One region of the Marinobacter sp. AN1 genome, then DNA from elsewhere that is predicted to be linked to it. Evidence: predicted binding sites of a transcription regulator. Region 1 holds the regulator's gene; each other region holds the start of a gene.
The links. The regulator FliA, encoded in region 1, starts transcription of late flagellar genes. The targets are predictions, from matches to a motif close to CTAAAGTTTNNNNNNNNNNNGCCGNTAA.
Positions count from the first base shown of each region.

Region 2: the regulator FliA is predicted to act here: its motif matches at 3,828-3,855, upstream of LJ360_RS03690 (methyl-accepting chemotaxis protein).
Region 3: the regulator FliA is predicted to act here: its motif matches at 3,083-3,110, upstream of LJ360_RS08540 (flagellar protein MotY).
Region 4: the regulator FliA is predicted to act here: its motif matches at 4,046-4,073, upstream of flgM (flagellar biosynthesis anti-sigma factor FlgM).

Region 1 is NZ_CP110342.1:2,807,380-2,814,865, reverse strand. Features, by position in the region: gene flhA (flagellar biosynthesis protein FlhA) at 24-2,201, shown strand; gene flhF (flagellar biosynthesis protein FlhF) at 2,226-3,593, shown strand; gene LJ360_RS12900 (MinD/ParA family protein) at 3,685-4,503, shown strand; gene LJ360_RS12895 (RNA polymerase sigma factor FliA) at 4,535-5,284, shown strand; gene cheY (chemotaxis response regulator CheY) at 5,479-5,862, shown strand; gene LJ360_RS12885 (protein phosphatase CheZ) at 5,911-6,693, shown strand; gene LJ360_RS12880 (chemotaxis protein CheA) at 6,707-7,486, shown strand, end outside.
Region 2 is NZ_CP110342.1:816,745-824,230, reverse strand. Features, by position in the region: gene istB (IS21-like element ISSpu5 family helper ATPase IstB) at 1-236, shown strand, start outside; partial or broken gene LJ360_RS03705 (ISL3 family transposase) at 343-1,179, shown strand; gene LJ360_RS03700 (PEP-CTERM sorting domain-containing protein) at 1,484-2,185, opposite strand; gene LJ360_RS03695 (PEP-CTERM sorting domain-containing protein) at 2,763-3,419, shown strand; gene LJ360_RS03690 (methyl-accepting chemotaxis protein) at 3,906-5,798, shown strand; gene LJ360_RS03685 (S-(hydroxymethyl)glutathione dehydrogenase/class III alcohol dehydrogenase) at 5,938-7,050, shown strand; gene LJ360_RS03680 (hypothetical protein) at 7,080-7,486, opposite strand, start outside.
Region 3 is NZ_CP110342.1:1,854,081-1,861,566, reverse strand. Features, by position in the region: gene LJ360_RS08550 (GNAT family N-acetyltransferase) at 1-896, opposite strand, end outside; gene LJ360_RS08545 (histone deacetylase family protein) at 1,087-2,016, shown strand; gene LJ360_RS08540 (flagellar protein MotY) at 2,086-3,042, opposite strand; gene pyrC (dihydroorotase) at 3,175-4,209, shown strand; gene rnt (ribonuclease T) at 4,276-4,908, shown strand; gene LJ360_RS08525 (SDR family oxidoreductase) at 4,924-6,906, opposite strand; gene LJ360_RS08520 (hypothetical protein) at 7,135-7,431, shown strand; gene LJ360_RS08515 (insulinase family protein) at 7,479-7,486, shown strand, end outside.
Region 4 is NZ_CP110342.1:2,349,149-2,356,634, forward strand. Features, by position in the region: gene LJ360_RS10835 (diguanylate cyclase) at 1-1,128, shown strand, start outside; gene LJ360_RS10840 (CheR family methyltransferase) at 1,142-1,972, opposite strand; gene LJ360_RS10845 (chemotaxis protein CheV) at 2,024-2,953, opposite strand; gene flgA (flagellar basal body P-ring formation chaperone FlgA) at 3,258-3,962, shown strand; gene flgM (flagellar biosynthesis anti-sigma factor FlgM) at 4,133-4,459, shown strand; gene LJ360_RS10860 (flagella synthesis protein FlgN) at 4,468-4,938, shown strand; gene LJ360_RS10865 (peptidylprolyl isomerase) at 5,136-5,768, shown strand; gene mnmC (bifunctional tRNA (5-methylaminomethyl-2-thiouridine)(34)-methyltransferase MnmD/FAD-dependent 5-carboxymethylaminomethyl-2-thiouridine(34) oxidoreductase MnmC) at 5,838-7,486, shown strand, end outside.

The DNA.
Region 1 (7,486 bases):
CCATTGTGGAGATTTCCGTCAACATGGACCGGGCCCTTGTCCTGAATAACGTCAAATCCCTGACGCGGGGAAACCTGGGCATTCCCATTATGCTCGTGGCACTGCTGGGCATGATGATCCTGCCGATGCCGGCGTTTCTGCTGGACGTACTTTTCACGTTCAATATTGCCCTGTCCATTACCATCCTGCTGGTGTGTGTGTATGCCCTGCGACCCATGGAGTTCGCGGCGTTTCCCACCGTCCTGCTGGTAGCTACCCTGTTGCGCCTGGCCCTGAACGTGGCTTCCACCCGGATCGTCCTGCTCAACGGGCACGAGGGTGGCGACGCTGCCGGTAAGGTGATCGAGTCTTTCGGTGCGGTACTGATCGGCGGTAACTACGCTGTGGGCCTGGTGGTATTTGCCATTCTCATGATCATCAATTTCCTGGTGGTCACCAAGGGCGCTGGCCGGGTATCCGAAGTCAGCGCCCGTTTTACCCTGGATGCCATGCCCGGCAAGCAGATGGCCATCGACGCCGACCTCAACGCCGGTCTGATCAACCAGGACGAGGCGAAGCACCGCCGGGAAGAGATTGCGCAGGAAGCGGACTTTTACGGCTCCATGGACGGTGCCAGCAAGTTTGTCAAAGGCGATGCAGTCGCCGGCCTGCTGATCCTGTTCATCAACCTGATCGGGGGTATCGGTATCGGCATGCTCCAGCACAGTCTGGATTTTGGCGTTGCCACCCAGAACTATGCCCTGCTGACCATTGGTGACGGCCTGGTAGCCCAGATTCCGTCGCTGTTGCTCTCCACGTCTGCGGCCATCATGGTCACCCGGGTAACCAGCAGCCAGGATATGGGCGGGCAGATCCTCAAACAGATGTTTGATGCCCCCAAGGCGCTGGCCATCGCCGCAGCTATCCTGATCATGCTGGGCCTGATTCCTGGCATGCCCCATGTGGCCTTCCTGGGACTGGGGCTGCTGGCGGCCGGAGCGGCCTGGTGGATCTGGAAGCAGGGCCGCCAGGCGGTTGAGGAAGACGGCAGCAGCAGCTGGCCGACAACCTCACGTAGTGGTGGCGGCCAGGCCGCGCCAACCGGCGGTGCCCGTCCGGAGGCAGGAGACCAGGGGCATGCCTTGCCGGCGCCACCGGAGAATAAGGAACTGGGCTGGGACGACGTGGCAACGGTGGATATTGTTGGCCTGGAAGTGGGCTACCGCCTGATTCCCATGGTGGACAAGTCCCAGGGTGGTCAGCTGCTCAGTCGTATAAAAGGGGTGCGGAAGAAGCTTTCCCAGGATTTGGGCTTCCTGATGCCGTCGGTGCATATCCGTGACAACCTGGACCTGATGCCCAACGTCTATCGCATCACCCTGATGGGTGTAACCATCGCCGAGGCGGAAATCCATCCGGAACGGGAACTGGCGATTGATCCGGGGCAGGTGTTCGGCAAGGTGGACGGCATTGCCGGCAAGGATCCCGCCTTCGGCCTGGATGCCATCTGGATCGAGCCGGACCAGAAAGACAATGCCCAGACGCTTGGCTACACCGTGGTTGACGCCAGCACCGTCGTCGCCACACACCTGAACCAGATCCTGCAGAGCCACGCCCATGAACTGCTCGGCCACGAGGAAGTGCAGAAGTGGCTCGACCAGTTGGAGAAAGTTTCGCCCAAGCTTGCGGAAGAGCTGGTGCCGACCACCGTGTCTATCTCCATCCTGCTGAAAGTGCTGCAGAGCCTGCTGCAGGAAGAAGTGCCCATCCGTGATATGCGCTCCATTGCCGAAGCCATCGTCAACGTCCATCCCAAGAGCCAGGACCCGAAGGTCCTTACCACGGCTGCCCGTCAGGCACTGCGGCGAATGATCGTGCAGAGCATCTGCGGTAACGACAAAGAGATACCGGTTATCACCCTGGATCCGGAACTGGAACAATTATTGCTGAAGAGTCAGCAACAGAGTCAACAATCCGGCGGCGGTGACGACATCGGCCTGGTCCTTGAACCGGGCATGGTGGAGAAACTGCAGCGCTCCCTGCAGGAGAGCGCCCAGCGGCAGGAAATGATGGGCAAGCCCGCCATCCTGCTGGTATCCGCCCCCCTGAGGCCGGTGCTGGCGAAGTTCGCCAGCTACGGGGTAGAGCGCCTGCACGTGCTCTCGTACCAGGAAGTGCCGGATAACAAGCAGATCACCATCGTGGCGTCGGTCGGCCAGTAACGACCCACCGGGAGGTAGAGACAGATGAAGGTAAAACGGTTCTTTGCGGCAACCATGTCCGCCGCCCTCAAGCAGGTCCGCGAGTCCATGGGCGACGATGCGGTGATTCTTTCCAGCCGCCGGATAGATGGCGGTGTCGAGATTGTTACGGCACTGGACTATGACGAAAACATGGCACGCCAGAAGCTTGGCGACGCTGCTGCGGACGCCACCAGCGATGGCCGCCTGGCCGAGCTGCAGGCGGAACAACACCTCCGCTTGCAGGAAGAACTTGACCGCTCCCGTAGCCGTATCCGCAACTTGCGGGAGCAGCGCGGTGGCTACGAGCCCCGGCAGCGGACTCCGGCTGGCAAGGAGTACCTGGATACCGACGACCTGCCATCCCTGTCATCACCCCGTCAGCCTGGCGTGCACGCGAGTGCCGCGGGCGCGGAACGGGCCCATGTTCCAAGTGAGTCCGGTGCCAGTGACGAACTGGCGGTGATGCGCCGTGAGCTGGACTCGCTGAGGGCCATGATCAGCGAGCAGGGCGCCGCTGGCCACAAGGTCACTCCGCTGGCCAGGTCGCAGGCTGACGCGGAAGAGGCCCTGGATGCAGTTCGCAAGCGCCTCGCGGAGCGCCTTGAGGAATTCGGTCTCAGTGGTTCGCTGGCGGCAAGCCTGGCCCGTCAGAGTGGTCGTGGCAAACTCGAGGATAACTGGAAGCGCTCGCTGCGTACCCTGGCAGCGGGCCTCAGAACCGGTAGTGGTGACTGGGCTACTCGTGGTGGTATCTACGCCCTGGTAGGGCCTACCGGCTCCGGCAAGACGACTACGATTGGCAAGATTGCCGCCCAGTACGTGCTGGAGCATGGCGCCGACTCCCTGGCGCTGGTCACCACCGATCGCTATCGGGTAGCGGCCCATGAGCAGCTGTTCGTGTTCGGCCGTATCCTGAATGTGCCGGTACGGGTGGTGGATGACAGCCACAGCCTTGATGAGGTGCTGGATGAGCTGGAAGACCGGCACCTTGTGCTGATTGATACCGCTGGCCTGTCCGGCGCCGATCCCGGTTGCCAGGAGCAGCTGGCCGAGCTGGCGAACAGCCGGCACCGGGTGAGTCCGCACCTGGTGGTGCCGGCCACCAGCCAGTCGAGAATCATGAAATCCATGTGGCATTGCTATAAGATGGCGGGTCTTGCAGGCTGCATAATGACCAAGCTGGATGAGGCGCTGACCCTCGGTGAAGTCCTGGGCTTTGCCCTGGAAACCGCCCTGCCTGTGGCCTGGGTCACCGACGGCCAGAAGATTCCCCAGGACCTGCATCCAGCCAATGCGGCGTCACTGGTGCGTCTTGGCGTGGAACGACTGCGGGACGTGCGCAAGCAGCAGGCCATGGCTGAAGGTGCCTGAAGTGCAGCAGCGGCCGGGAACCGGACGTGGTCGGCGCCCTGCAGGCTTATTGTGTGAATAAGTACAACCTCGGCAGGAACAGACAACCACTATGAGCAGACCACATCCGGTTCAGGTAATCGCAGTCACCGGTGGCAAGGGTGGCGTGGGCAAGAGCAACGTTTCGGTCAACCTTGGCATTGCCCTGTCACAGATGGGGCGGCGGGTCATCCTGCTGGATGCCGACCTGGGCCTGGCCAATATTGACGTCCTGCTGGGAATCAGTGCCAAGCGCAACCTCGCTGACGTGCTGTCCGGTGAATGTGACCTCCGTGACGTACTGGTTAACGGCCCCGGCGGTGTCAGGATTGTACCGGCCTCTTCTGGCACCCAGCGTATGACCCAGCTCTCCCCCATGGAGCACGCCGGCCTGATCAATGCCTTCAGCGAGCTGGGTGACCAGGTAGACGTGCTGATCGTCGATACTGCCGCCGGCATTTCCGAAAGCGTGGTCAGTTTCCTGCGGGCCGCCCAGGAGTTGCTGCTGGTGGTCTGCGACGAGCCTACCTCCATTACCGATGCCTACGCCCTGATAAAACTGATGAACCGGGACTACGGTATTAACCGTTTCCGCATACTCGCCAACCAGGTCCGTAACGAGCAGGAAGGCAAGCATCTGTTCGGTAAACTGACCCGTGTCACCGAGCGGTTCCTTGATGTTGCATTACAATACGTCGGCATGGTTCCTTATGATGAGGCCGTGCGCAAGGCCGTGCAGCGTCAGCGAGCCGTGCTGGACGCCTACCCGCGGGCCAAGGCGTCACTGGCCATCAAGGCCCTGGCGGAGCAGGTGGACAGCTGGCCCCTGCCCACATCGCCCCGGGGGCACCTGGAGTTTTTCGTGGAGCGCCTGGTAGGCAGTAACACTTGATCCATTCCTGAAGTACGGGTTAACCGGATAAATGACTTTGGCCAGAAGACTCGGAATCTACCACCAGACCGGTCGGGACAGCGCCCATCAGCTGGTGGAACAGCATGCGCCGCTGGTCAAGAAAATTGCCCTGCACCTGATGGCCCGGTTACCGGACTCGGTTCAGCTTGACGACCTTGTCCAGGCGGGCATGGTTGGCCTGCTGGAAGCGGCTGCCAAGTACCAGTCTGACCGGGGTGCATCCTTTGAAACCTATGCCGGCATTCGCATCCGGGGCGCGATTGTGGATGAGATCCGCAAGGGTGACTGGGTGCCCCGCTCCGTTCACCGTAACGCCCGTCGGGTATCGGCCGCCATCAAGGCTGTGGAGGATCGGGAAGGGCGCGAAGCCCAGGACCAGGAGGTGGCACAAGAGCTGGGTATGAGCCTTTCCGAGTACCACTCGTGTCTCAGTGATGCCAGCTCCGGCCGACTTTTTTCCCTCGATGAGCTCAATGAAACCGGCGAGCTGCCGATACAGGAACAGGAAGGTTCGGATAATCCGCTGGATGATGTGTCCGGCGCGGCATTCCGGCATAACCTGGCGGCCGCCATCAATGACCTGCCAGAACGGGAAAAGCTGGTACTCAGCCTGTATTACCAGGAAGAGCTGAACCTCAAGGAAATCGGCGCGGTGCTCGGCGTGAGTGAAAGCCGGGTGAGCCAGATTCACAGCCAGGCCGCACTTCGCTTGCGGGGCAGGCTATCGGACTGGCAGGCAGGGGACGCAGGCTCGGTCTGACGCCTGGCATGGCCGGTATAGAAAGATGGTTACAGCAGAATCGTTCGATAACACATTGAAACGGTAAGCATCGCTCAGACTGCTAGAATGACGCCACGGCTGAGGATCTGACAGCAGTGCGGGCAGGGCAGCGCCTGCCAACGGCCCTGACAGGGCCAGGTCAACATTCCGGCGAAGACCAACTGGAGGTCCCATTGGACAAGAACATGAAAATTCTCATTGTGGACGACTTTTCCACAATGCGGCGGATCATCAAGAACCTGCTCCGTGATCTCGGATTCACCAACACCGACGAGGCGGATGACGGCAACACCGCCCTGCCCATGTTGAAAACAGGCAAGTACGACTTCCTGGTGACGGACTGGAACATGCCAGGCATGTCCGGGTTTGATTTGCTCAAGGCGGTACGGGCCGACGAGAACCTGAAGGATCTGCCGATCCTGATGGTGACGGCTGAAGCCAAGCGAGACCAGATCGTAGCGGCGGCCCAGGCCGGCGTTAACGGTTATGTGGTCAAGCCATTTACGGCTGCCGTACTCAAGGAGAAGATCGAGAAGATCTTCGAGCGAATCCAGTAAGGCCCGTTTACGCCTTGAACCCTGAACTGACTGTCCGGATGTGCTCCCATGAGCGAAGACAAACAGAACAGCCCCGGCCTGGACCCGGAAATCACCAGCAAGCTCAAGGAGCAGGCCCAGGCGCTTGTTGAGCAGGTCAACGCTGGTGACTATGCCCGGGCCATGACCCTGATCAATGACCTGAGTGAGGTGAGGGATCAGAGTCTGTACCAGGAGGTGGGTCGCTTGACCCGCAGCCTCCACGAGGCTATCCGCAATTTTCAGATACAGCCCCAGAACCCGGAGCAGCAGGAAGCCCTGTCGAAGATGTCCGATGCCTCGGACCGGCTGCAATACGTCGTTGAAATGACCGGCAAGGCCGCTAACCGCACCATGGACCTGGTGGAAGACGCCATGCCCCGGGCCAACGCCATGTGCGAACAGGCGCGGTCCCTGCGGGATGACTGGCAACGATTGCGTCGCCGCGAAATGGCGCCTTCAGAGTTCCGCGAGCTGTATGGTCGCATTGACCGTTTCTTCGAGAGCCTCGCGGACGACGCCGAGAAGATGTACACCGATCTGTCTGAAATCCTGCTGGCCCAGGATTTCCAGGACCTGACCGGCCAGGTCATCCAGAAAGTGACCGCGCTGGTGAAGGAAGTGGAAGAGAACCTGCTTAGCCTGGTGGTCATGGCCAGCCACGTGGACCAACTGACCGGAACGGTCCACGAATTGAAGGAAAAGGAATCCTCGATCAAGGGGGAAGGACCCCAGATGCGCGCCGCAGAGCGGTCTGACGTTGTTTCCGGACAGGACGACGTTGACGACCTGCTGTCCAGTCTCGGCTTTTAAGTGAGGTAGTTGCATGGCATTTGATGCAGACGAAGAGATTCTCCAGGACTTCCTGGTGGAGGCCGGGGAGATCCTGGAACTGCTCTCCGAACAACTGGTGGACCTGGAACAGCACCCGGAAGACAGTGATCTGCTCAATGCCATCTTCCGTGGCTTCCACACCGTTAAGGGCGGCGCCGGTTTTTTGCAGCTTGACGCGCTGGTGAACTGCTGTCACTCCGCCGAGAACGTGTTCGATACCCTGCGTAACCACAAGCGCACGGTGACCTCGGACCTGATGGATGTGGTGCTGCAGGCGCTGGATAACGTCAATGCCATGTTCGACGAGGTCCGCAACCGGGAAGAGCCTACCCCCGCGCCCCAGTCACTGATTGCAACCCTGGACCAGTACGCCCTGCCGGAGGGTGAGTCACCGGTGGACGCTCCGGGGGATTCGCCGGCCCGGCCTGCAGACGATGCCGTGGCCGCCGCAGCCGAGGAGGACCACGGCGATATCACCGATGAGGAATTCGAGCAGCTGCTGGACGCCCTGGAAGACGGCAAGGGTAAGGCGGGGGACAGCGCTTGCGAAGATGCCGGCTCCATCGAGGGTGCGGGTTCATCCAGCAGTGATGACATCAGCGATGACGAGTTCGAGGACCTGCTGGACCAGCTCCACGGCAAGGGCAGGTTCTCCGGCGAGGTGGCCTCCACCGACGTGCCGGACCCGGATGCGGGTGGTCAGCCGGAGGCTGAAAAGCCAGCCGCAGCGGATGACAAAAAAGCCAGTGGTGGCGATAGCGACCTGATTACC
Region 2 (7,486 bases), 2.0 Mb from region 1:
TGAGCGCGGAGAACCGAAGGGACTTGCTGGAGGTGCTGGAAGACCGACATGGCCGGCGCTCCACTATCGCCACTAGCCAATTACCCATCGAGGAATGGCATGGCGTGATCGGTGACGCCACTCTGGCAGACGCCATTCTGGACCGGCTCGTTCACAACGCCTACAAGATCAGTCTGCGGGGCCAATCCATGCGAAAGCGGCAGGCAAAGTTGACGGACACTACGGCTTCGGAGTAAGAAGAGAAACCCCGCGTCGCTACGCTCCGATGGGTGGCAGCCTTGCTCCGGTCCGGGTGGCAGGCTTCACGTGGAATGGGTGGCAACCTTCGGCGGTTTACGCAGGTTGCATTGGCATACGGTCAAAGCCATTGATCAACATCGGCTTGCCCGTGAGGTTACCGAACCAGACCGCAGCCAGATACATCGCCTGATCATGGACGAATTTGCCCTGTTCAAGGGCCACCGTTACGCCACCGTTGTGATCAATGCCGACACTCAGCAGGTTCTATGGGTTGGTGAAGGTAATAGCCGACAGGCTATACGGCCCTTCTTTGAATGGCTGGGGCCGGAAGCTTGCGCCCAGGTCGAAGCGGTCGCCATGGACATGAACACGGCTATGGACCTGGAAGTCCAGCACCACTGCGTACAGGCCCGTGTTGTTTACGACCTGTTCCATGTCGTGGCCAAGTTCGGTCGGGAAGTGATCGACCGTGTCAGGGTTGATCAGGCGAACCAGCTACGTCATGACAGACCGGCGCGCAAGGTGGTTAAACGAAGTCGCTGGTTGCTGTTGAGGAACCGAGGCAACCTCAAGGCCGAACAGGCTGTGAAGCTGGAAGAGTTGCTGCAAGCCAACCAGCCCTTGATGACCGTTTACCTGCTGAAAGACCAACTCAAAGAACTGTGGTATGCCCCGTCTGAAGCCGAGGCCAGACGGCGCTGGAACGAATGGTTGGAGTTGGCCATGAGCAGTGGGCTGGCGCCCGTGCAGCAGTTTGCTCGGCGCCTTAAAGGCTACGTAGAGGGGATCGTTGCCAGTGCGACCTACCGCCTGAACACCAGCGTCCTGGAAGGCATGAACAACAAGATCAAGGTGATCAAGAGGATGGCGTATGGCTACCGGGATAACGGCTACTTCTTCTTAAAGATAAAAGCAGCGTTTCCCGGTAAAGCGCGATGAACCTTTTTTTATGGCTAGACAGAATGGCACCCGTCAGGTGTCAACAGAGTGCATTTCGCCCGTTGCGGCTGAGAAAACCTTAAAATACTGTCCGGGATTAGTTGACCACTACACATTCGGGAAAATCTGGATTTTAGAGCTGAATTCTTGAAACAACCTGCACCACTTTTTGGGCGTAGGTGAGAGGCATTGATAAACCCACCTCAGGCAAAGCCTATCTAACGGTCAACTGCTACTCGCGACCGTCAGATTCCAAAGGCGCTCTTCCCTGAGCCAAATGTTTCTAAGGGGACCTATCCTTTGTTTACACCGAGAACCTACGGCGGGCAGCACCGAGGCCAAGGAGGCCAAGACCTAGAAGCCCCAAAGTTCCCGGCTCTGGAACTGAACTCGTGAAGTTATCGAAGCCGAGGCCGACACCAAACTCTTTAGTACCGGCAAATTCGAAATTGATCTGATCGAAGACCGCACCATTGAGTTCGAAAAACCAGGGCAAACCGTCCCTTGATAAAGTTCCGTTGTTGAATCCTTCTGGGCTTGCTACTGACAGAACCTCGCTACCATTGTTTAGCGCAACCACGTTCCACTTCTCGGTTCCCTGGCCGGTGTTGCCATCAATATCCCAAATCTCACCGGAAGCGCCGGTAACGATCCCATCATAGAAAATGGAAAGGAAGATTGACCCGCTGCCTCGCTGGCCAATTTCTCCCTCGGTGCGAACGAACCAATTGCCCAGGCCCGGAGTTCCATTCGAAAGATCTACATCCGGCGATGAAACCTGGTCGGTTATGAAACCCTGTGGGTTGGCGTCGTCTCCACCTGATGCCTCGATGAAGCCTCCAGAAAACACCACGCCATTGGTACCTTGGTATTCATTAGTTATCGCATCGTTATCAAGGAGGCTCCGAGCATTTGCATCCTCAAAATCTATGAAGCTGGCAGCTGCGGACCCAGACGTAAGGATCGCAATCGCAGCACCAAGTCCTGTCATCTTACGAATCATCATGAAACTCCTTCTTGGGGTTGACTCGCCGTACTAGAAAGCAAAATTCCAACCAACAAAAAATATCGTCTATATTTCATGATGTTAAAAACAAAACCACCAATGAAAGACTGCCTTATGTAAAGAAACCCGACACTTCCCTAAAGAGCATCAATCTTTACAGAGCGGGAGGAGACAACAAACGGAGACCGATATACCCTCGCTTTGCAGCGTGTCCCGCACTGTTCCCCGCATTCCAGCCAGGGCAAAATCGCGACAAGAGAGCCACTTAGAGAAGCCAAATGGTAAAAACGGAACCTACATTGCTCAGGACTGACTGTCGTTCGCCCAGACATACAAATAAAAATGGCCCTGAGCAGGCCAACCTCAAAAGCCTCTCAATTACGTCGGTTATATTTACACATCTGACTCCAGCGCATAGCCAGTAAAAAGAAACCTTCAATAAATTCAGCTTGATAAGTCGGGCCGGCTTGAAATTTGCAAAAGGGCGAACGACTCGCTCCAGAAAGTTATCTCTGCATCATTTGATGTGGCATGGGGTTCTGTTTCCAAAAACGTTAGTGATTTGAGGTATCAAAAAATGAAGAAGCGAATACTTTTAGGCATTGCTGCCGCAGCAATCTCCGCTCAACCGGCATCCGCTGCTCTAATCAGTTGGACAGACTGGACATCCGCCACGAACGGTGCAGCAGGCTCAGCTTCGGGCACTATGGGAAGTGTCTCGGTTGAATATTCGGGTGACGTGAATTTTGCACAGCTGGGCACCGGTACGAATTATTGGACGGAGGGCACACCGGCACCCTATACCGCCAGCAGCTTTGTCGACAATGCGCCGACAGCATCTGAAATGATCGCTATGAGCCGTTCTGGAATCACAAACACAATCACCTTCTCCTCCGCCGTCGTAAATCCGATTTTCGCTATAGTCAGCCAGGGCCGGAATAGTCTTCCAGTAAGCTATGATTTCGACAGGCCCTTCACAGTGCTCAGCGAAGGTGAAGGATATTGGGGGAACGGGACGTATACGGTATCAGGCGGTGACATCCTCACCGGCAATGAATTCCATGGTGCCATTCAGTTTCAAGGGATCGTCAATTCGCTGAGCTGGGAAGCCGATCCAGAAGAGTTCTGGCATGGCTTCACTGTAGGAGTTGCAGCCGTTCCGGAGCCAGGGACCCTCGCTCTACTCACTTTGGGCCTTGCAGGACTTGTAACGGTGCGCTCCCGTAGCAGCTGAAAGCTGCTTCGTCATGGCCATTGAGAACGGCTTTACGGTCTCAATGGCCATAGTAAGCGCACACTCGATTGGAAAGCCATTGATCCTATAAAGATTTTACTTGATCGTTGCCTGAATGATGACCGTCATCACCCAAAGGAATACCTTTCAGCGTGATAGTTCATGGAGAATGCGCGTTTCCTCGGCATCGGCAAACTGCGTCAAGACTTGGTGAATCAATGGCAGATATCCAATACCGTTCATAGCTGTTGTTCTCCCTGTAACAGTCAACGATTCTTGCTTGTGCGACTGGCATTGTAGTCCCAGTCAGTAAGCCGTGACTATTTGAGATCGCATTTCAATCAGCTTCCTGCCCCGGCTAACCGTCACCATGCCCCTCCACCCGGAAACACTTCGTAACCAAACTGTTTCAAGAAATACACCTTGGCGCCGTTACGTTTCATTATAGTGAGCATCATTTACAACAACAGTGTCTGGAGTACCCCTGTGAAGCGTTTGCTTTCCCTGTCGTGGCGACAGAAGTTCGGGTTGTTGATTGCAGCAACCCTGATCGGGCTGGTTTTGGTAGCCCTGGCGGCCTTGCGTGGCCTCGACCAGGTGTCGGAGTCCTATGAGGACCGTTCCTCGGCCAACCGGTATCAGAATGCATCACTCACCCTGTGGGGCGAGTGGCTGCGGGTTGAGACGCTGAGTAACGACCTGGAGGCGGCCGAGGTGGATCAGTACCAGCAACAGCTGGATGCACTGGAGAACCAGGCGGCGCAGTTGGTAGCCCAGGCAGGGGCGATCTCCGATGAGGGCATACAGGCAACAGCCACCGAAATTCGCGAGCAGGTGTCTGCCTATGTCGCCTTGCGTCGCCAGTGGCTTGAGCAGCGCCAGGCCCTGGGCCTGAATCCATCGTCAGGGATCCATGGCGAGCTGACCAAGGCCATGGATGAAGGACTACGCCAGATCAGTATCTCGATCATGAACGACGATATCGAGCTGGCCATGACCACCTACTCGGACTATCTGAACAACTTCACTCCGGAATCCGCTGAGCAGACTCACCAGGCCATCGATGGTATGGAGGAAACCATCACCAACATGGACTGGGGAGACAATGACCTGGGGCTGGCGGTAAAAGCGTTTGCCGGAGCCTTCGAGCGGGCGGAAGACCAGATCAACGCCATTATCGGGACGGAGCAACAGCTGGCCTCTCTGGGAAGTGAGCTGGAAGCGGTCATCGAACGCCAGAACCAGTCGCTGGAAACCGGACTTGTCGCCAGCACCACTGCCCGTGCTGAACAGGCCAGGGACGCCTCGGCGTGGCTGGTTATTATCGTATCCGGCGTGGTACTGGTGGTACTGGTGGTCACCCTCACCCAGGCGTCCCGCACCCTGGTCGGGCGGCTCAAGGATGCCGCCACGCTGCTGTCACGGGTCGCTGCTGGTGATCTCAGTGAGCGCCTGCAGATCGGCCGCAACCCCAATGACGAGTTCAATGCCCTTGGTGGTGCGTCCAACCAGATGGTAGACGATGTCTCCGGTGTTATCCGTGAGGTGCTCGACGGCAACCGGGACTTGGCCCGCCTGCAGGATGAACTGCAGCAACTGGTCCGCCAGATGAGCAGCAACAGCGAGCAGGTGGAAGCCCAGACCGAACAGGCCGCCGCCGCGGTGCAGGAAATTTCCCATACAGCTTCAGACATCGCCAAGCTGACCAATACCGTTAACCAGTCCACCCAGCAGGCCAGTGAGGCCGCCAGCCATGGCGCCACGGTGGTACGCAGCAATGGCGAGATCATGCAGGACCTGTCGGGCAAGATCCGCCAGACCCATGAGCAGGTGAAGAGCCTGAGCAAGACCGGCGAGAAGGTAAACACCATCGTCGACACCATCAATGGCCTGGCCGAACAGACCAACCTGCTGGCCCTTAATGCTGCCATCGAGGCGGCCCGTGCCGGCGAAGCTGGCCGGGGCTTCTCGGTAGTGGCAGACGAAGTACGCTCCCTTGCGGAAAAAACCGTCTCTGCCACCGCCGGCATCGCCGATATCGTCGACGCCCTTAACCGGGAAACCCGTGAAATCGGCGCTTTGATGGAACAGGGCCTGCAGCAGGCAAACTCCGGTGAGGAGAGTGCCGGCGAGGCAGTCGTGGTCATTGAGAAGATCACCCAGTCGATCCAGTCGCTGGCCAGCGACATGGAGCAAGTGGTGTCCTCCGTTGAGGGTATCTCCACCACCACGGAGGAGATCGCCCAGAAGGTTGAGCACATCCACGGCAGCGCCCTGGAGTCCCGCACCATCCGTGGCCACCTGGAAGACCATACCCGGGCGCTGGGGGACTGTTCCGAGTCCCTGAACCAGGCGTCTTCGGGTTTCCGCCTGGCCTGAACCTGCAGCCGCCGGGGGCCCTTGCCCCGGCGGCCTTCGCTGCTTTTACGGAAATTACTGCCCTTTCAGGTGATACAAAAACGGCTTTCTCCTCTATCCTTGCGGGTAATCCCCAAACTGACGGAAAGAGGAGTCTGACATGATCAAATCCCGAGCCGCCGTAGCGTTCGAACCGAACAAGCCCCTGGAAATCGTGGAAGTGGACGTGGAACCGCCCAAAGAGGGCGAGGTGCTGGTCCGCATCGTTGCCACCGGCGTTTGCCACACTGACGCCTATACCCTTTCAGGCGCCGATCCGGAGGGCATCTTCCCGGCCATCCTCGGCCATGAGGGTGGCGGTATCGTCGAGCAGGTGGGCCCTGGTGTTACCGGGCTTGAGGTGGGCGACCATGTGATCCCGCTGTACACCGCCGAATGTGGTCAGTGCAAGTTCTGCACTTCCGGCAAGACCAACCTGTGCGGTGCCGTACGGGCCACCCAAGGCAAGGGTGTGATGCCGGATGGTACCTCCCGTTTCTCCTATCAGGGCAAGCCCATCTATCACTACATGGGCACTTCCACGTTCTCCGAATACACCGTGCTGCCGGAAATCTCCCTTGCGAAGATTCCCAAGGATGCCCCGCTGGACAAGGTTTGCCTGCTGGGTTGTGGTGTCACCACCGGCATTGGCGCGGTGCTGAACACCGCCAAGGTTGAGGAAGGCGCCACCGTGGCCATCTTCGGCCTGGGCGGCATTGGCCTGGCCGCCATTATCGGCGCCACCATGGCGAAGGCGGGCCGTATTATTGCCATCGACATCAACCCGGCCAAGTTCGATATCGCCAAGCAGTTGGGCGCAACCGATGTGGTCAACCCTAACGACTACGACAAGCCACTGCAGGAAGTCATCATCGATATGACCGACGGCGGTGCGGACTACACCTTCGAGTGCGTCGGTAACGTCAAGCTGATGCGGGCCGCACTGGAAGCCTGTCACAAGGGGTGGGGCGAGAGCACCATAATCGGTGTGGCCGGTGCCGGTGAGGAAATCAGCACCCGTCCGTTCCAACTGGTCACCGGACGAGTCTGGCGTGGTTCCGCCTTTGGTGGCGTAAAGGGTCGTACCGAGCTGCCGGGCTACGTTGCCAAGGCCCAGTCGGGGGAGATCCCGCTGGACGTGTTTATCACCCACGAAATGCAGCTGGAAGACATCAACAAGGCCTTCGACCTGATGCACGAAGGCAAGAGCATTCGCTCAGTGGTGCACTTCTGACGCAATAACCCTCCCTGTGGCGGCGCGGGTCAGGCTGGCCCGCTGTCCGCCTGCAGGGCCGCGCCGGGAACCCGGTCGGCTCCCCAGCTGCGATAGACCATGTCGCTGATTCGCTGGACGTCTTCTGCAGGGACGATTTCCGGATCCCCCCGCTCCAGCGGGTCGAAATGGAAGATATACAGCCGCGAGGCGAACTCCTCGAAGGGCAATGACGCCTCCCCGAAACGCTCTCCGTTGCCTGATGTGCTCACAACGATCTCATCACCCCAGTTCTGCCCGCTGTCGTTATTGGGGTTGAAAAAGTACACCCGCATCTCGTCCTGCTGATCCAATCCGACCCGCAGTATGGTAATGGCATGCCAGCCGATAAACCGGGCCGCACTGTCGGTGACGGCGATGCCCGCAGGCTGGGGGTGGATCAGTGGCTGGTTGCCGT
Region 3 (7,486 bases), 950 kb from region 1:
GGACGCATCCGGGACAGGGTTTCGAGGGCATCAAACATCTGCCCCAGCCCATCCACCCGTAACACACCCGCGCGCTGCAGCATGGCGTCGTATATGGGGTCACTACGGTTGAGGCCTGCCGGCAGCTCATGGCGAAACCATTCGGACTCCGGTACCCGGCCGCTCTTGACAGCAATGACCGGCTTGGTGCGCGCGGCCACCCGCACCGCAGACATGAACCGGCGGGGATTGGGGATATTCTCGATATGCAGCAGGATGGCGCGGGTCTGGGAGTCCTGGGCCAGGTAATCAATGAGGTCATCATGGTCGATGTCCATGGAGTCCCCGAGAGTCAGGAAGTAGGAAAACCCCACCCCCCTGGCAAATGCCCAGTCGATCACACCACTGGCCACGCTGCCGGATTGCCCCACGAAGGCCACCTTTCCCGGTAGTGCCCCCATATGGGCATAGGTTGCATTAAGGCTTCGTGCCGGAACCATCACCCCGATGGTATTGGGCCCCAGCACCCGTATACCGGTCTCCCGGGCCGCTTCGCCCACAGAGTACATCAATGGCTGTCCCGTCTTGGAGTGGGCACGGGACATACCACCCGTCATTACCATGGCGGTGCGAACCCCGGCCTTGCCCAAACGCCTTATCACCTTGGGCACTGTGTCCGGCGGCGTACAGACGATGGCAAGCTCGGGGCTGAACTCCATTTGGGACACCCGCGCCACGCAAGGTACCCCATGCACCGATTCGTAGCTGCTCTGGTTAATGACCAGCATCCGACCGGGATAGCTTCCGCCCAACAGGTTACGCAGTACCATGCCCCCAAGGTTGTCGGCGCGTTCGGACGCACCAACGACCACAATGGATGAGGGATTGAACAGGCTTTCCAGGTATCGGGTGCCCAAAATGCAGTCTCCTTTTACAGACATTAACGCTATGGGATAGCCTCTATCTTAGGCGCTGCGTTCTTGATGTAAAACGAAAACCGCGCCGGCCTTGGCTACGACCAAAGAAACGCAGCGAAGCCGCAAGATCCCTGTTACCATGAGATTATTCATTTACGCCCTGGGGGCTTGTCAGGAACGTATCAATAACATGACAACAGCGTTTTTCTCCCACGACGACTGCGCCAGGCACAATATGGGCGCCGAGCATCCGGAATCACCGGAACGTCTGAGCCGGATCATCAGTTATATCGAAGATACCGGCCTGGACCAGGAGCTGGACTGGGTTCGACCGGACGAGGCCACGCGTGACCAGCTGCTGATGGTGCACCCGGAGAAGTACCTGCATCAGCTGGATCTGATGCAACCCACCAAGGGCCGGGTGTTTACCGACCCGGACACAGCCCTGATGCCGGATACCCTCCGTGCTGCCAGGCTTGCTGCCGGGGCCAATATCGAAGCGGTGGATATGGTGCTCAGCAGCCAGGTGACCAATGCCTTCGTCTGTGCCCGGCCACCGGGACACCACGCCGAGCGCGCCAAGTCCATGGGTTTCTGCTTCTACAACAACATAGCCCTGGCCGCCATGCGGGCATTGACCTTCCACCATCTGGAGAGGGTTGCCATCGTCGACTTCGATGTGCATCAGGGTAATGGCACGGTGGATATCGTGCAGGGTGACGAGCGCATCCTGATGTGCTCCAGCTTCCAGCATCCCTTTTACCCCCACTCCCACGTCTACCGGCTGCCGGAAAACATCGTCAACGTGCCGGTGCCCGGAGGATGTCAGGGACCGGAATATCGCAAGCTGGTGGAAGCGGGCTGGCTGAAACGGCTGGAAGAGTTCAAGCCGCAGCTGATACTGATCTCGGCAGGGTTTGATGGCCACCGGCTGGACCCGATGGCAGAGATGAACCTGGAAACCGACGACTACCTGTGGCTGACACAGATGCTGACCGGAGTTGCCGCTGAATACGCCAACGACCGGATCGTATCAACGCTTGAAGGCGGCTATCACCTCCGGGCCCTGGCAGAGAGCGTTGGCGTACACGTGGGTGAGCTGGTTCGGGCAGGGCGTTAACGCACGCCTGTATCCGTTCAGGGAAGGCTGCGGAGGCTCTCCTGGCAAGCGCGGTCCTGACCCGCTGGATCAGCCGTTGTAGGCGCCTGCGCCCCGATCTGCGCGGCGAATCTCCTGGCCCTGGCCTTCCCGCTCCAGGCGAATCGTTGTCCGACGATTGTCCGCCGGGTTATTCGATACCGGGAACTGATCTGCATGGGACCGCACGATGATCATCGACTCCGGCACACCAGCCTGAACCAGGTAGTCCGCCACTACCCGCGCCCGTTCCTCTGACAGGGCACGATTCTGGATACGACTGCCGATGCTGTCCGAATGACCGTCCACAAGCAGCCGCTCGACTGTCTGGTCCGCTTCGACGTAGGCGGCAATGTTATCCAGTAGTTTCCGGTCATTATCTGACAACCCGGTACTACCGGATGCAAAAGGCACCCTGGAACGCTGGATCTGGTCAAAGTTGACCGGCAAAAGACCGCTCACGCAGCGACGGTAGTTCTCGAACGGGGTCCGGAAGTTGATGTTGGACAGCCGGACCCTGACGGGGTCCCCGTCATAGCGGGCCTGCCGGGTAACCGTCGGCGCCATCCCCGAAAGCAGCCCGTCCACCATGGCCATGGCCTCCCGATGGCCAACCTCCACCGTTTTGCGATCGTCGCTTACGTTGATATAGCCCAACCGCCTTGTGCCCTCCCCGGGGCGCCAGGCCGGCGCCTCGACCACCAACAGCCCCCGACCGGGGCGCATCAGTGGCAGGTCAGATTCCAGGTAGAATGAAAGCTGCTCGCCCGCCCGGTGACTGAAGACCGCACGTCCGTAACCGGGCACTTCGTGGCTCAGGGTGCAATCAAACACCGATTCCGACAGATACCAGTCACTGTTCTCGATTCCCGCGCCAAAGCTGCGGGCTTCAGCCAGACTGGTCCATACCAGAGCACTACCAACGAACAGTGCCAGTAGTGACCTGCGGAAACGTCTGCCTGCCGGTAAAGAGGCTGAGGATTGTCCTGCCCGCTGCTGTATTGCCATAACGGTTTCCGGATGTCCGATTGAAAGGTACCTGAAAAGGGTATCGGCTGATCGGCCGGATTCTTTAGCCCTCTCCTTCTGGTATACTCGCGGCGTTTTTTCGCGCCAGGATCAACCGGAGCCAACGCCACCATGACTGATCAGATCACCCTTACCCGCCCTGACGACTGGCATCTCCATGTGCGGGATGGCGATGTGCTGGCGGATGTCGTGCCAGCGACTGCCCGGCGCTTTGGGCGAGCCATTATCATGCCTAACCTGGTGCCACCGGTAACCACCGCCGGGCAGGCAGAAGCATACCGGCAGCGCATCCTGGAGGCCCTGGGTGACCACACCGGCTTCGAGCCGTTGATGACCCTGTATCTCACCGGTTCCACCACCCCCGACGATATCCGGGAGGCGAACGCGGCCGGTATCCCCGCCGCCAAGCTCTACCCGGCTGGCGCGACCACCAATTCGGCCTCTGGCGTCCGTGATATCCGGGAAATCGACGAGGTACTGGCCACCATGGCCGAGTGCGGCATGCTGCTGTTGGTTCACGGTGAAGTCACCCACGATGACGTGGATATCTTTGACCGGGAGCAGCAGTTCATCGACCAGGTGCTGGCCCCGGTCATGGAACGGCATCGGACACTGAGGGTAGTCATGGAACACATAACCACCCGGGATGCCGCCAGCTTCGTAAGGGAACACGGCGAAGATCGCCTGGCCGCGACCATTACCCCCCAGCACCTGATGTACAACCGCAACCACCTGCTGGTCGGTGGTATACGGCCACACCTTTACTGCCTGCCGGTACTGAAGCGAAACGTTCACCAGCAGGCCCTGCAGGATGCCGTGGTCAGTGGTGACCGCCGTTTCTTCCTGGGTACCGATTCGGCCCCCCACGCCCAGGACCGCAAGGAAACCGCTTGCGGTTGCGCCGGCTGCTATTCTGCCTTCGCAGCGATTGAACTATATGCCGAGGTCTTCGAAGACCTCGGCATCCTCGACAAGCTGGAAGCGTTTGCCAGTTTCAACGGCGCCGATTTCTATGGCCTGCCCCGCAACACGGATACCATCACACTCACCCGGGAGCCCTGGACGGTGCCGGATTCACTGCCCCTGGCAGGTGGCCGGATTGTGCCTTTAAAGGCCGGTGAAACCCTGCGCTGGCGCCTCGCCTGAGAGCGCCCCTGAACCCTTTTCCGATCCGGAGACCTTGTGACTGACGAAACCAGGACACCCCACCCCATGGCCCGCCGCTTTCGGGGCTTTCTGCCGGTTGTGGTGGATGTGGAGACCGGGGGTTTCAACCCGCGTACCGATGCACTGCTGGAAGTGGCCGCCGTATTGATCACCATGGATGAAGAAGGGTGGCTGCACCGGGGCGAGACTATCTCCCGCCATGTGCATCCGTTCGAGGGGGCGAACCTTGAGCAATCCGCCCTGGATTTCACCGGCATTGATCCATGGGCGACGGACCGTGGGGCCATCAACGAGAAGGATGCCCTGCGGGATGTGTTCCTCCCGATCCGCAAGGCGGTCAAGGCATTTGACTGCAAGCGAGCGGTGCTGGTGGGCCACAACGCCACGTTTGACCATAACTTTGTGTTCGCGGCAGCGGAGCGGGCGGACATCAAACGCAACCCGTTCCACCCCTTCTCAACCTTTGACACGGCTACCCTGGCGGGCCTGGCCTATGGCCACACCGTGCTGGCCGAAGCCTGTAAAAGGGCCGGACTGGAGTTCAGTAACCGTGAGGCCCACTCCGCAGCCTATGACGCCGAGAAAACCGCGGACCTGTTCTGTGGCATTGTCAATCGCTGGAAAACCCTGGGCGGATTCCCGCTGCCACAGGCAACCAGCGAAGGCTCAGGAACCTGACCACCGGAGGCTCCCCTACCAGTGAATTCCCCGCATCAGGGCGGCAAAGGCCACCTGCTCCGAGGTGACCTTTGCCTGCTCGCCCTTTCGACCGGTTGCAGAGGGCGAGTCCGGGAACATCCGGTAACCGGTATTCATCACGATCTCCCCGAGCTTCGGGGCTACTGCATGGGTTACCTGGGCGAAAACGCCTAACCGGGTGGCAATTCGCTTGGGGCGGTGGATAATCGCTTCGGCAACCATGTCCGCTGCTTCATCCGGTGTCAGGGTGGGGACGGAGTCATAGATCTTGGTGGGCGCTATCATCGGCGTTTTCACCAGCGGCATATTGATGGTGGTGAACGTCACGTTGCGGTCGGACCATTCTGCGGCGGCGCACCGGCTGAACGCATCCAGGGCAGACTTTGAGGCCACGTAGGCGGAGAACCGGGGGGCGTTGGTCAGTACGCCAATGGATGAGATGTTCACCACATGGCCCCGCTTGCGTTTCAGCATTTCCGGGGCGAAGCCCATGATGAGCCGCACAGCGCCAAAGTAATTGAGCTGCATGGTGCGCTCAAAGTCGTGAAAGCGATCGAAGGAGTGGGACAGCGAACGGCGAATGGAGCGCCCCGCGTTGTTCACCAACACATCCACCCCACCATGATTGGTCAGAACGTCGGTTACAAACCGGTCGCAGGCTTCCATATCGGCGAAGTCGCACTGGTAGGCATGGACCTCCGCTCCCCGCTCGCGCAGGGCCTCGGTCACCTCCTTGAGCCGTTCCGGTTTGCGGGCGCCAATCACCAGGATGGCCCCCGCATCGGCCAGTTTTTCCGCCGTAGACAGGCCAATACCCGACGTGGCCCCGGTCACCACACACACCTTGCCCTCGACAGCACCCCGCAGGCTGCGATCACGGAAGAGGTCCGGGTCAAGGTGCCGCTCCCAGTAGTCCCAGATCACCGGGGCATAGTCCGTTAACCGGGGCACCTCGATACCGCTACCCTTGAGCGCCCGCTCCGCCTCCCGGTTGTCGAACCGGGTCGGGTAATTGATAAACGAGAGTACCGAGTCGGGAATGCCCAGGTCATCCAGGACAGCCGAGGTCAGGCGCTTCACCGGAGGCAGTCCTTTCAGTGACTGTCGAATAAACGGCGGCACAAACCCGAACATGCGAGAGTCCACCCGCATGGCCATACGGGGTGCGTGCCCGGCCTCACAAAAGATATTGAGGATTTCTCCCACCTTGTACGGATCGGGATCCACCAGGTGGAAACACTGACCGTCTTCCCCTTCCTTGTGGGCCAGGAAATCCAGGGCGTCTACCACGTAATCCACCGGCACGATATTGAGCCGGCCGCCCTCCACACCAATGGTGGGAACCCACTGGGGCAGCGCGTGGCGGACTTTCTGGATCAGCTTGAAGAAATAATAGGGGCCATCCACCTTGTCCATTTCGCCGGTGCAGGAGTGGCCTATCACCATGCCGGGGCGATAGATGCGAAACGGAACCTGGCACTCGTTACGCACCACCGCCTCAGAGTCATGCTTGCTTTTCAGGTAGGGATGGTCGAGGTTGGTGGCGTCATCAAACATGTCCTCCCGGAAGGTGCCTTTGAACAGGCCGGCGGCGGCAATGGATGAAACGTGGTGGAAGCAACCGACCTTGAGAGCTTCCGCAGCCTCCAGTGCGTGGCGGGTGCCATCCACGTTGGCCAGCTGCTGGGCGTCGGCGTCCGATGCCATGTCATATACAGCGGCCAGGTGGAAGAAGTGGTCTACCTTACCCGCGAGGGCCTTGCGGGCCCTGGCATCAAGGCCCAGGCCAGGCTTGTTCAGGTCGCCGACTACGGCAGTTACACGGTCAGCCCCCTCACCCCACCGCTCACGCAGGTTGTCAAACTTGTCCAGGGATTCTTCCCGCACCAGCACATGGACCTTGCCGCCCCGGGCGAGCAGCTTTTCCACCAGAAAACGGCCAATAAAACCGGTACCACCCGTCAGAAAATAGTTCATGATGATCCTGCCCTGCGTTCACGCTGTTGTAATGTTTGTCTTCCTGACCCTTACTCTATGCCAACATGGAGCACGGCGAAACGCGAATACAACAAACATTTGACCTGTCTCAGTGTTGCCGCGAAATGCATCCTGCGGAACCAGGTGCGATAATCCCGGTCTTAATCATCCCGGGGATCTGCACAAGCAATAACACCCCCGACAGTCATCCAGCCAGGAGAACCATTAATGTCCAGTCAGGACAATGCTGATCGTTACATTTCCATTGCCCGCGCCTGTCTCAAGGCCATCAATGACACCGCTACCGACAGCGGCAGTCGGGAAGAGAAGATCCAGGCCGTCTACCAGGCCATCGATTATGCCTTCCAGGCCGAGTTCGCCGAACAGCGCCAGGCCGTTGCAGTGATGGCCTCGGTACTGGAGCGCATTGCCTCCGGCAAACTCAGTGCTGATGAGTCCGCCACCCTCGCCAGAATCACTCTGGACCAGCATCCTGCCGCAACCGACCAGGGCCAGGTGCACTGATCAGTCATCACCGCTACTCCCGTTTAAACCGGTAAAGGAATCACTGCATGGGTAA
Region 4 (7,486 bases), 460 kb from region 1:
CTGCCGGGCGGCACCTGGTGGAATAACGCAGCGGTTGGTGTGTTCTCCGTTTGTCTATTCCTAACCCTGAACGCGTTCACCCTGCGTTTTCTCCAGCTCACACACAATGCGCCCTGGCTTCGGAAAGGTCTGCTTCTCGCGTGCGGACTCATGTTGTACCCGCTTTGGCTGGCGATAATCGGAGTCTACAGCACCACCTTCGCAGTCCTGATTCCAATTGCCATGATCAACATGGTGCTGATCCTCCTCGCGGCTACACGCCTCTCCCTGCAAGGGAATCGCAGTGCAAGAATATTCCTGCTCGCATGGACACTCTTGATTCTCTCTGCATTTGCTTACTACGCCAGGGTACTGGACCTGCTGCCATCCACGTGGCTTACCGAGAATGCGCTCAACATCGGGTCGCTGGTCGAGATGCTTGTACTGGCCCTTGCACTGGCTGACCGAATCAAACAATTGGAACGACAGCAGCTTGAAGACAAAACCTCCCTCATCCGCAGGGAACGGGAACTGAAAGAGGAACTCCAAAAGCAGGTTGACCAACAGACAAGGGAGCTCCGTGAAGTCAATCGCCGACTGGCACAGGACTCCGTCACGGATTCACTCACTGGCCTGCTCAATCGCCGGACATTTCTCGAATCGCTGGGCAATCAGCTGAAACATGGCAATCGCACTGGATGCAAAACGGCGTTAATCGTTCTGGATATTGACCATTTCAAGAAAGTAAACGACCTCTATGGACATCCGGAAGGCGACCGCGTGCTCCAACATGTTGCGACCCTTATCCGTAAACACTGGCAGCGCACCACAGACCAGCTCTATCGGCTTGGCGGTGAAGAGTTTGGCATTGTCGTCAGTAAGACCCCGGCGGCGTACCTCAGGGATAAGCTGAGCTCACTGAGTTCCAGTCTGTCAGAGTCACTTACGGGTCCGGCTGGCGAGAGGGGACTGACAGTGTCCGCGGGGGTTGCCATTATCCCTCCGGATGAACAGCTGTCAGCCGAGCAGGTGTACTCCCTTGCGGATAAAGCGCTGTATGAAAGCAAGGTGGCTGGAAGAAACACCTGTCGTTTTATCCTGCCTGGGCAGGATTCCCTTACTGAGGCTGAGGTGCCAGCTGATTTCTGACTCGCTATCCGGATCACTTTTTGCGGTAAATAATACCCGGATGGCACTGCACCATTTCGTAGAGGTGGGAAAGCCCGTTCAATGATTCGGAAGCGCCCAGGATAAGGTAACCACCCGGGTTCAGGCAGGCGTGCATACGGGTGAGGATGTCTTTCTTGTGGTCAGCAGAGAAATAGATCAATACGTTCCGACAGAAAACCAGGTCGAACTTCCCGAGCAGGTACCGCTCCAGCAGGTTCATTTCACGAAACTCGACCATGCGCTGGACCTGTGGCTTGACCTTCCAGCCCCCGCTGGGCAGGGAGGAGAAAAAATGCCTCTGGCGTTCCGGCGACAACCCCCTGCCCAACGCGAGCATTTCGTATTCACCCCGCTTGGCCGTTTCCAGTACCGGCCGTGAAATATCCGTGGCAACGATTCGTACGTCGCTTTTCAACCGCCCGGGCTGGAAACGCTTGTATTCCTCGATGACCATGGCGATGGAATAGGGTTCCTGCCCTGTGGAACAGGCAGCGGACCAGATTCTCAGGGGCTGGGTGCTGTTACGTGCAGCCAACTCCGGCATGAGTTTTTCGGAAAGGATGCGAAACGGGTGGGTATCCCGGAACCACAGGGTTTCGTTGGTGGTCATCGCATCGATGACGGTTTCCCTGAGCTGGGCCGATCCGGGACGCTGCAGGCGACCGAGCAGGTCCCCCAGCGAATCCATCCCATTATCCTCCAGCAGACGACGCAGCCGGCTCTTGACCAGGTACTGTTTGTTATCGCCCAACAAAATGCCAGAGGCATCCTGCAGGAACTTCTTGAAGGCCTCATATTCCTGTGGCGTGATATCAGCTTTCATCGAATCTCTGCAGTTGCCCTATAGGTCAAACCATGGGATTTGCCGACTGTCTTACCCACGATCCAGAATTTCCATGACCCGCTCAGCGAGTTCGTCCGGGCTGAACTTGGCCATGAAATCGTCAGCACCCACCTTCTGTACCATGGCACGGTTGAATATGCCGCTAAGGGACGTGTGAAGCATAATGTACAGGTCTTTCAGGGCAGGGTCATTCTTCAGGCGCGCCACCAGCGTGTAACCATCCATCTCGGGCATCTCAACATCCGAAATCACCAGGGAAACATGGTCAGTAATGCTGCTGCCGTCCGCCACCAGCCCCTGAAGATACTCCAACGCCTGTTTGCCATCGTTCCTTGACTCCACCTCAAGCCCGATAGCCGTAAGGCACCGAATCATCTGACGACGGGCAACGGAAGAGTCATCCACGACAAGTACCGGCCTTGAAGCACTGCGATCCCGGGTGTTCTTCGAGAGAACCGCCTCGGTCACGTCCTCGCTCAGTGGTGAAACCTCGGACAGGATCTTCTCCACATCGATCACTTCCACCAGGGCGTCGTCCATGCGGGTAACCGCAGTGAGGTAGACATCCTTACCTGCGCCCTTGGGCGGCGGCATAATGTCTTCCCAGTTCATGTTTACGATTCGGTCCACCCCGGTCACCAGAAAGCCCTGGGTACGCCGGTTATACTCGGTAATTATCACGAAGCTGGTAGCAAGCTCCTCGGCAGGGATGCCCGGCCCCCTGATCGCCATGGAAAGGTCGATGATCGGAATGGTCTCGCCCCGGATATGGGCCACGCCACGAACCACTGACCGACTGTTGGGGATGGATGTCAGCCTCGGGCACTGCAGCACTTCCTTGACCTTGAAGACATTGATGCCATACATCTGCCGCCCACGTAGGCGGAAAAGCAACAGCTCCAGACGGTTTTCCCCTACCAGCTGGGTGCGTTGGTTAACACTGTCAAGGACGCCTGCCATCGAAATAGTCTCCGAAACCTGTACTGAGACCCACGGCTTCCGGAATGTCGGATTGCCAGCTGGGCACGGTAGTTGCTTTATTGTCGTCAAGCAGCAGTTTGAACAAGCCAGTGACGGAATTCCGCCGCGGTGCCGGTGACTGCTTTCCACCCGCAGTTGGGGCATTGTAACGCCGCTTTCCCATAGCGTATGTAACGGCTGGTATCCGGATTAGTTTAACGGGCTGCGCAAACGATCACATCATTCGTGTCAGGCAGGTCACATATTCCCCTGCCCTTCAACAGCATAGGACAATGCCGGGTAAATGCGCATTCTGATAACGCTTACGCTCATCCTGTTTTACAGCGCCACCACCCTCGGCTCTGAAAAGACCGAGGCCAGTGACATCCTGGCAGCGGGTCAGCTGTTTATGGAAGAGTTCGTGGAGACCCATGCCAGCCAAGGCTTTGACGCAGAATACACCCTCGGCAACCTGGACCCGCGACTGGCGCTGGCACCCTGCCCGGAAGACGGCATTGATGTCTCGTTCAGCAGCGATCCCTGGCAAACCACGCAGCCTTCCCTGATGGTGTCCTGCCAGGGCAAACGTCCATGGCGCATGTATCTGTCGGTTTCACTCGATATCTACGGCGATGCCCTGATCGCCGCCCGACCACTGAGCCGTGGTGACCGGCTGACGGCAGCGATGGTGGCGACCGATCGGGTTGTGGTTAATGCCATTCGCCGTGGCGCCATTACGGACCGTGAACAGCTGCTGGGCCTGGAACTGAAACGCTCGGTTAATGCGGGCACCCCCTTTACCCCGGACCTGGTGACCTCACCGGATGCGGTGGCCCGGGGGGACCATGTTATGATCACCGCCAGAAGCGGTTCGTTCGCGGTTAAAACCCGGGGGAAGGCCCTCGCGAACGCCCGGGTGGGTGAGCAGGTACTGGTGGAAAATCTTTCCTCTGCCCGAAAAATCCGCGCCAGGGTTACGGGGCCTGGGCAGGTTGAAATCACCATGTGACGTACCGGCAGTGCATTGCCGGCCAGCGGCAGCGTCATGCCACAGTGCGCTTTCTGACTGGCCAAACATGAAGAAAGTTTTAACTAAAGTTGCAGTAAGCCCGGCCGATAAAGGGTCAGAGACACATTTCGACCGCCATGGAGCGGCATGAGACAAAGAAGGTAATCGTCATGACAGTTGACTTCAACGGAATTGGCAACAGTCAGGTTAACAGCCCGCGCACCTCTGCGGATAAAGGTGCAGCCAAGCAGCCTGCTCAGCCAGCGCCCGCAGAACAGGCCAAGGCCCAGGCGCCAGCGGCCCGGGGCGAAAACGTCAACCTGAGCAAGCAGGCCAGGGAAATTCGCCAGATGGGTGAAAGGCTGGAGAGCACCCCGGAAGTGGACGACAGCCGGGTTGAACAGATCCGTGCTGCCCTGGCCGATGGTTCTTACAAAGTGGATGCCGAAAAAGTGGCCCAGAAAATGCTTGAGATGGATGAAAGCATTTTTGGGTGAGGTAGACCATGTCCACCACAGACAAACTCCAGGCGTTGCTGAACCAGGACCTGGAGCAGCTCCGGCAGCTTGAAACCCTGCTGGAAGAAGAACAAGCCCTGCTGGGCGATGCCGACGTTCGGGCTATAGAGCCAGTGACCAGCCGCAAGAACGCCCTGCTCGGGGACATCCGCGAACGGGCCCGCCAGAAAGTCCACCTGCTGGTGGAGATGGGGTTCCGCCCGGATCAGGGCCACCCCTCCCGTTTTATCCGCAGTGCCGGACTGACCGGGCTCTATCAGAGCTGGGAGGCCGCCCAGTCGGTCCTGGCCCGGTGTCACTCCCTGAACCAGCAGAACAGCAAGGTTGTAGCCCACCTGCAGAGCCGCCTGTCCCGTCTCACTGACATTTTCCGGGGCAGCTCCGGACAGCAAAAACTGTACGGTGCCACCGGCCAACAAACCTCCGTTGGCCAACGGAATATACTGGCCAGTGCCTAGAGTCCCGACCCGGTATCCCTTCATGGGACACCAGGCGGGGCAACGCACCTGTAGTCCAGGTTATCCGGATGGCACCGTCCCCTGGCGCAGTCCGGTACCGTTGTTACCACCGAGTACTAATTCGGAGCAGTTGACGACCCTCTTCCCGGCAGGTTCTGTTAGACTCCCGTGCAACCTCTCACGAACCGGAGCCTGTCATGGATTTCTGCCCGCGCCCCAAGTGTTTCCCCTTGTTTTCCAGCGCCCTGTACCTGGTCTTTGCTGCGATGGTCGCCCTGGTGACAACGTTTCCCGCCCACGCCCAGCAGTCCGGTGTCAGCGACAAAGCGCTGCCGGAGGTCCGTGTTTCGACCACTGAGGGTGCCTTCAACATCCGCCTGCGCCCAGATTTCGCGCCGAAAACCGTGGCTAACTTCCTCCAGTACGTGGACGACGGATTTTACGATGGCACCCTGTTCCACCGGGTAATTCCCGGCTTCATGGTGCAGGCTGGCGGTTTTGACCAGGACATGAACCGCAAGGACACCCGTGACCCGGTGGAAAACGAGTCCCGCCAGACCGCCAAAAACCTGCGGGGTACGATTGCCATGGCGCGCACAGCAAACCCGGACTCGGCCACTGCCCAGTTTTTCATCAACCTGGTGGACAACCCCCACCTGGATGCTACCCGGGCCAGGCCTGGCTATACGGTGTTTGGTTCAGTGACTGAAGGCATGGGCGTTGTCGATGCCATCGGCAAGGTCTCCACCACCCGTCGCAATGGCATGGGTGACGTACCCGTCGAACCGGTCGTGATCGAATCGGTCAGGCGTATTGATAACGGCCAATGATCCATGGACGGAACGACTGGTGGACCACTGATTGAAACCGCCCGGTTAGCCTGGCGGGACGGACAGCCCGTGTCCGAACAGTTCGGCGACGTCTATTTCAGCCGCGAAAACGGCCTGGAGGAGACCCGCTACGTTTTCCTGCACCACAATCATCTCCCAGAGCGATTCCGTGAACTGAGCGACAAAGATACCTTTGTCATTGCAGAAACCGGATTTGGCACCGGCCTCAACTTTCTTGCGGCCTGGCAGGCATTCCGCCAGTACGCGCCGGCAAGCGCCCGGTTGCACTTTGTTTCGGTAGAACGATACCCCCTTGGCTCGGCAGACCTGGAACGGGCCCTGGCACTCTGGCCCGAGCTTGCGCCCCTTGCCCGGGAGCTGGCCCATAACTACCCGCAGCCGGTATCCGGCTGCCACCGGCTGGTGATTGATCAGGCACGGGTGCGTCTGACCCTTTATTTCGGTGACGCCTTGGAAGCCTTTGACTCGCTGGAGTTCAGCGCCGACGCCTGGTTCCTTGACGGGTTTGCCCCCGCCTGCAACCCCGGCCTGTGGCAGGACCGGCTGATCCGCCAGGTGCGCGAACACAGCCACCGGGGAACCACACTGGCAACCTTCACCGCCGTAGGCAGGGTCCGGCGAGCACTGTCTGACGTCGGTTTCCGGATGGAACGCGTGGCCGGGTTCGGCCCAAAACGGGATATGCTACGGGGTGTCCTGGAACAGGGTTCGCACCGCAGTGCCGAACCAACCGGGCAGATACTGGTGGTGGGAGCCGGCATCGCCGGTGCCATGGTTGCGCGCAACCTGGCCGTGCGCGGCTACCAGGTGACGGTAGCTGACCAGGGCGAAAGCCCCGGTGCCGGGGCCTCCGGAAACCCCCAGGGCGCCCTTTACGCAAAGCTCGGAGTACAGCTGAACGACCAGGTCAGGCTGGCACTGGCCGCCCTGCTCCACGCCCAGCGCTTCTACCCTGCGGAAACCCCCGAGCAATGGCACCCGACCGGCCTGCTGATGATGGGCTACTCCGAGCACGAGCGGGAGCGCCAGCAAAAATTCCTTCAAGCCAATACCTACCCACGGACCGTGCTGTACCCGGTTGACGACCAAAAAGCCAGCGACCTGACCGGCATAGCCTGTCCTAAGGGCGGGCTGTGGTTTCCCCGCTCCGGCTGGCTGGAGCCGGCCAGGGTATGCCAGTCACTGCTCGATCACCCCAACATCCGGACCGAGTTCCAGTTCCGCGCAAGCCGGCTGCTTCCGTGCAACAACCGCTGGTGCCTGTCCGGTGAAGGCCGCCAGGACCTGGTGGCGGATACCGTTATACTCGCCGCCGGACACCTTACCCGCCAGCTCATGCCGGTCACCGGCGAGTTCCGGATAAAGGCCATTCGTGGGCAGATCACCGGGATTCCTTCGGACAGGCTTACCGCAGCCCCCAGGGCTGTGGTCACCGGCGCCCGATACCTTAACCCGCCTGCTGACGGACAGTTGGTTACCGGCGCCACGTTCGATCTGAGGGACAATGATCCCCTGGTCCGAACCAACAGCCACCAGGAAAACCTTGAAGGCCTGGACTCGATGCTACCGGGCCTGCTGGACCCGCGCATTAAGCCGACAGACGATATCACTGGCCGGGTTTCCTTCCGCTGCACCACCCACGACTACCAACCCATTGTCGGACCGCTTGTTAACAGCGAGGGTAACACCCTGGGTGG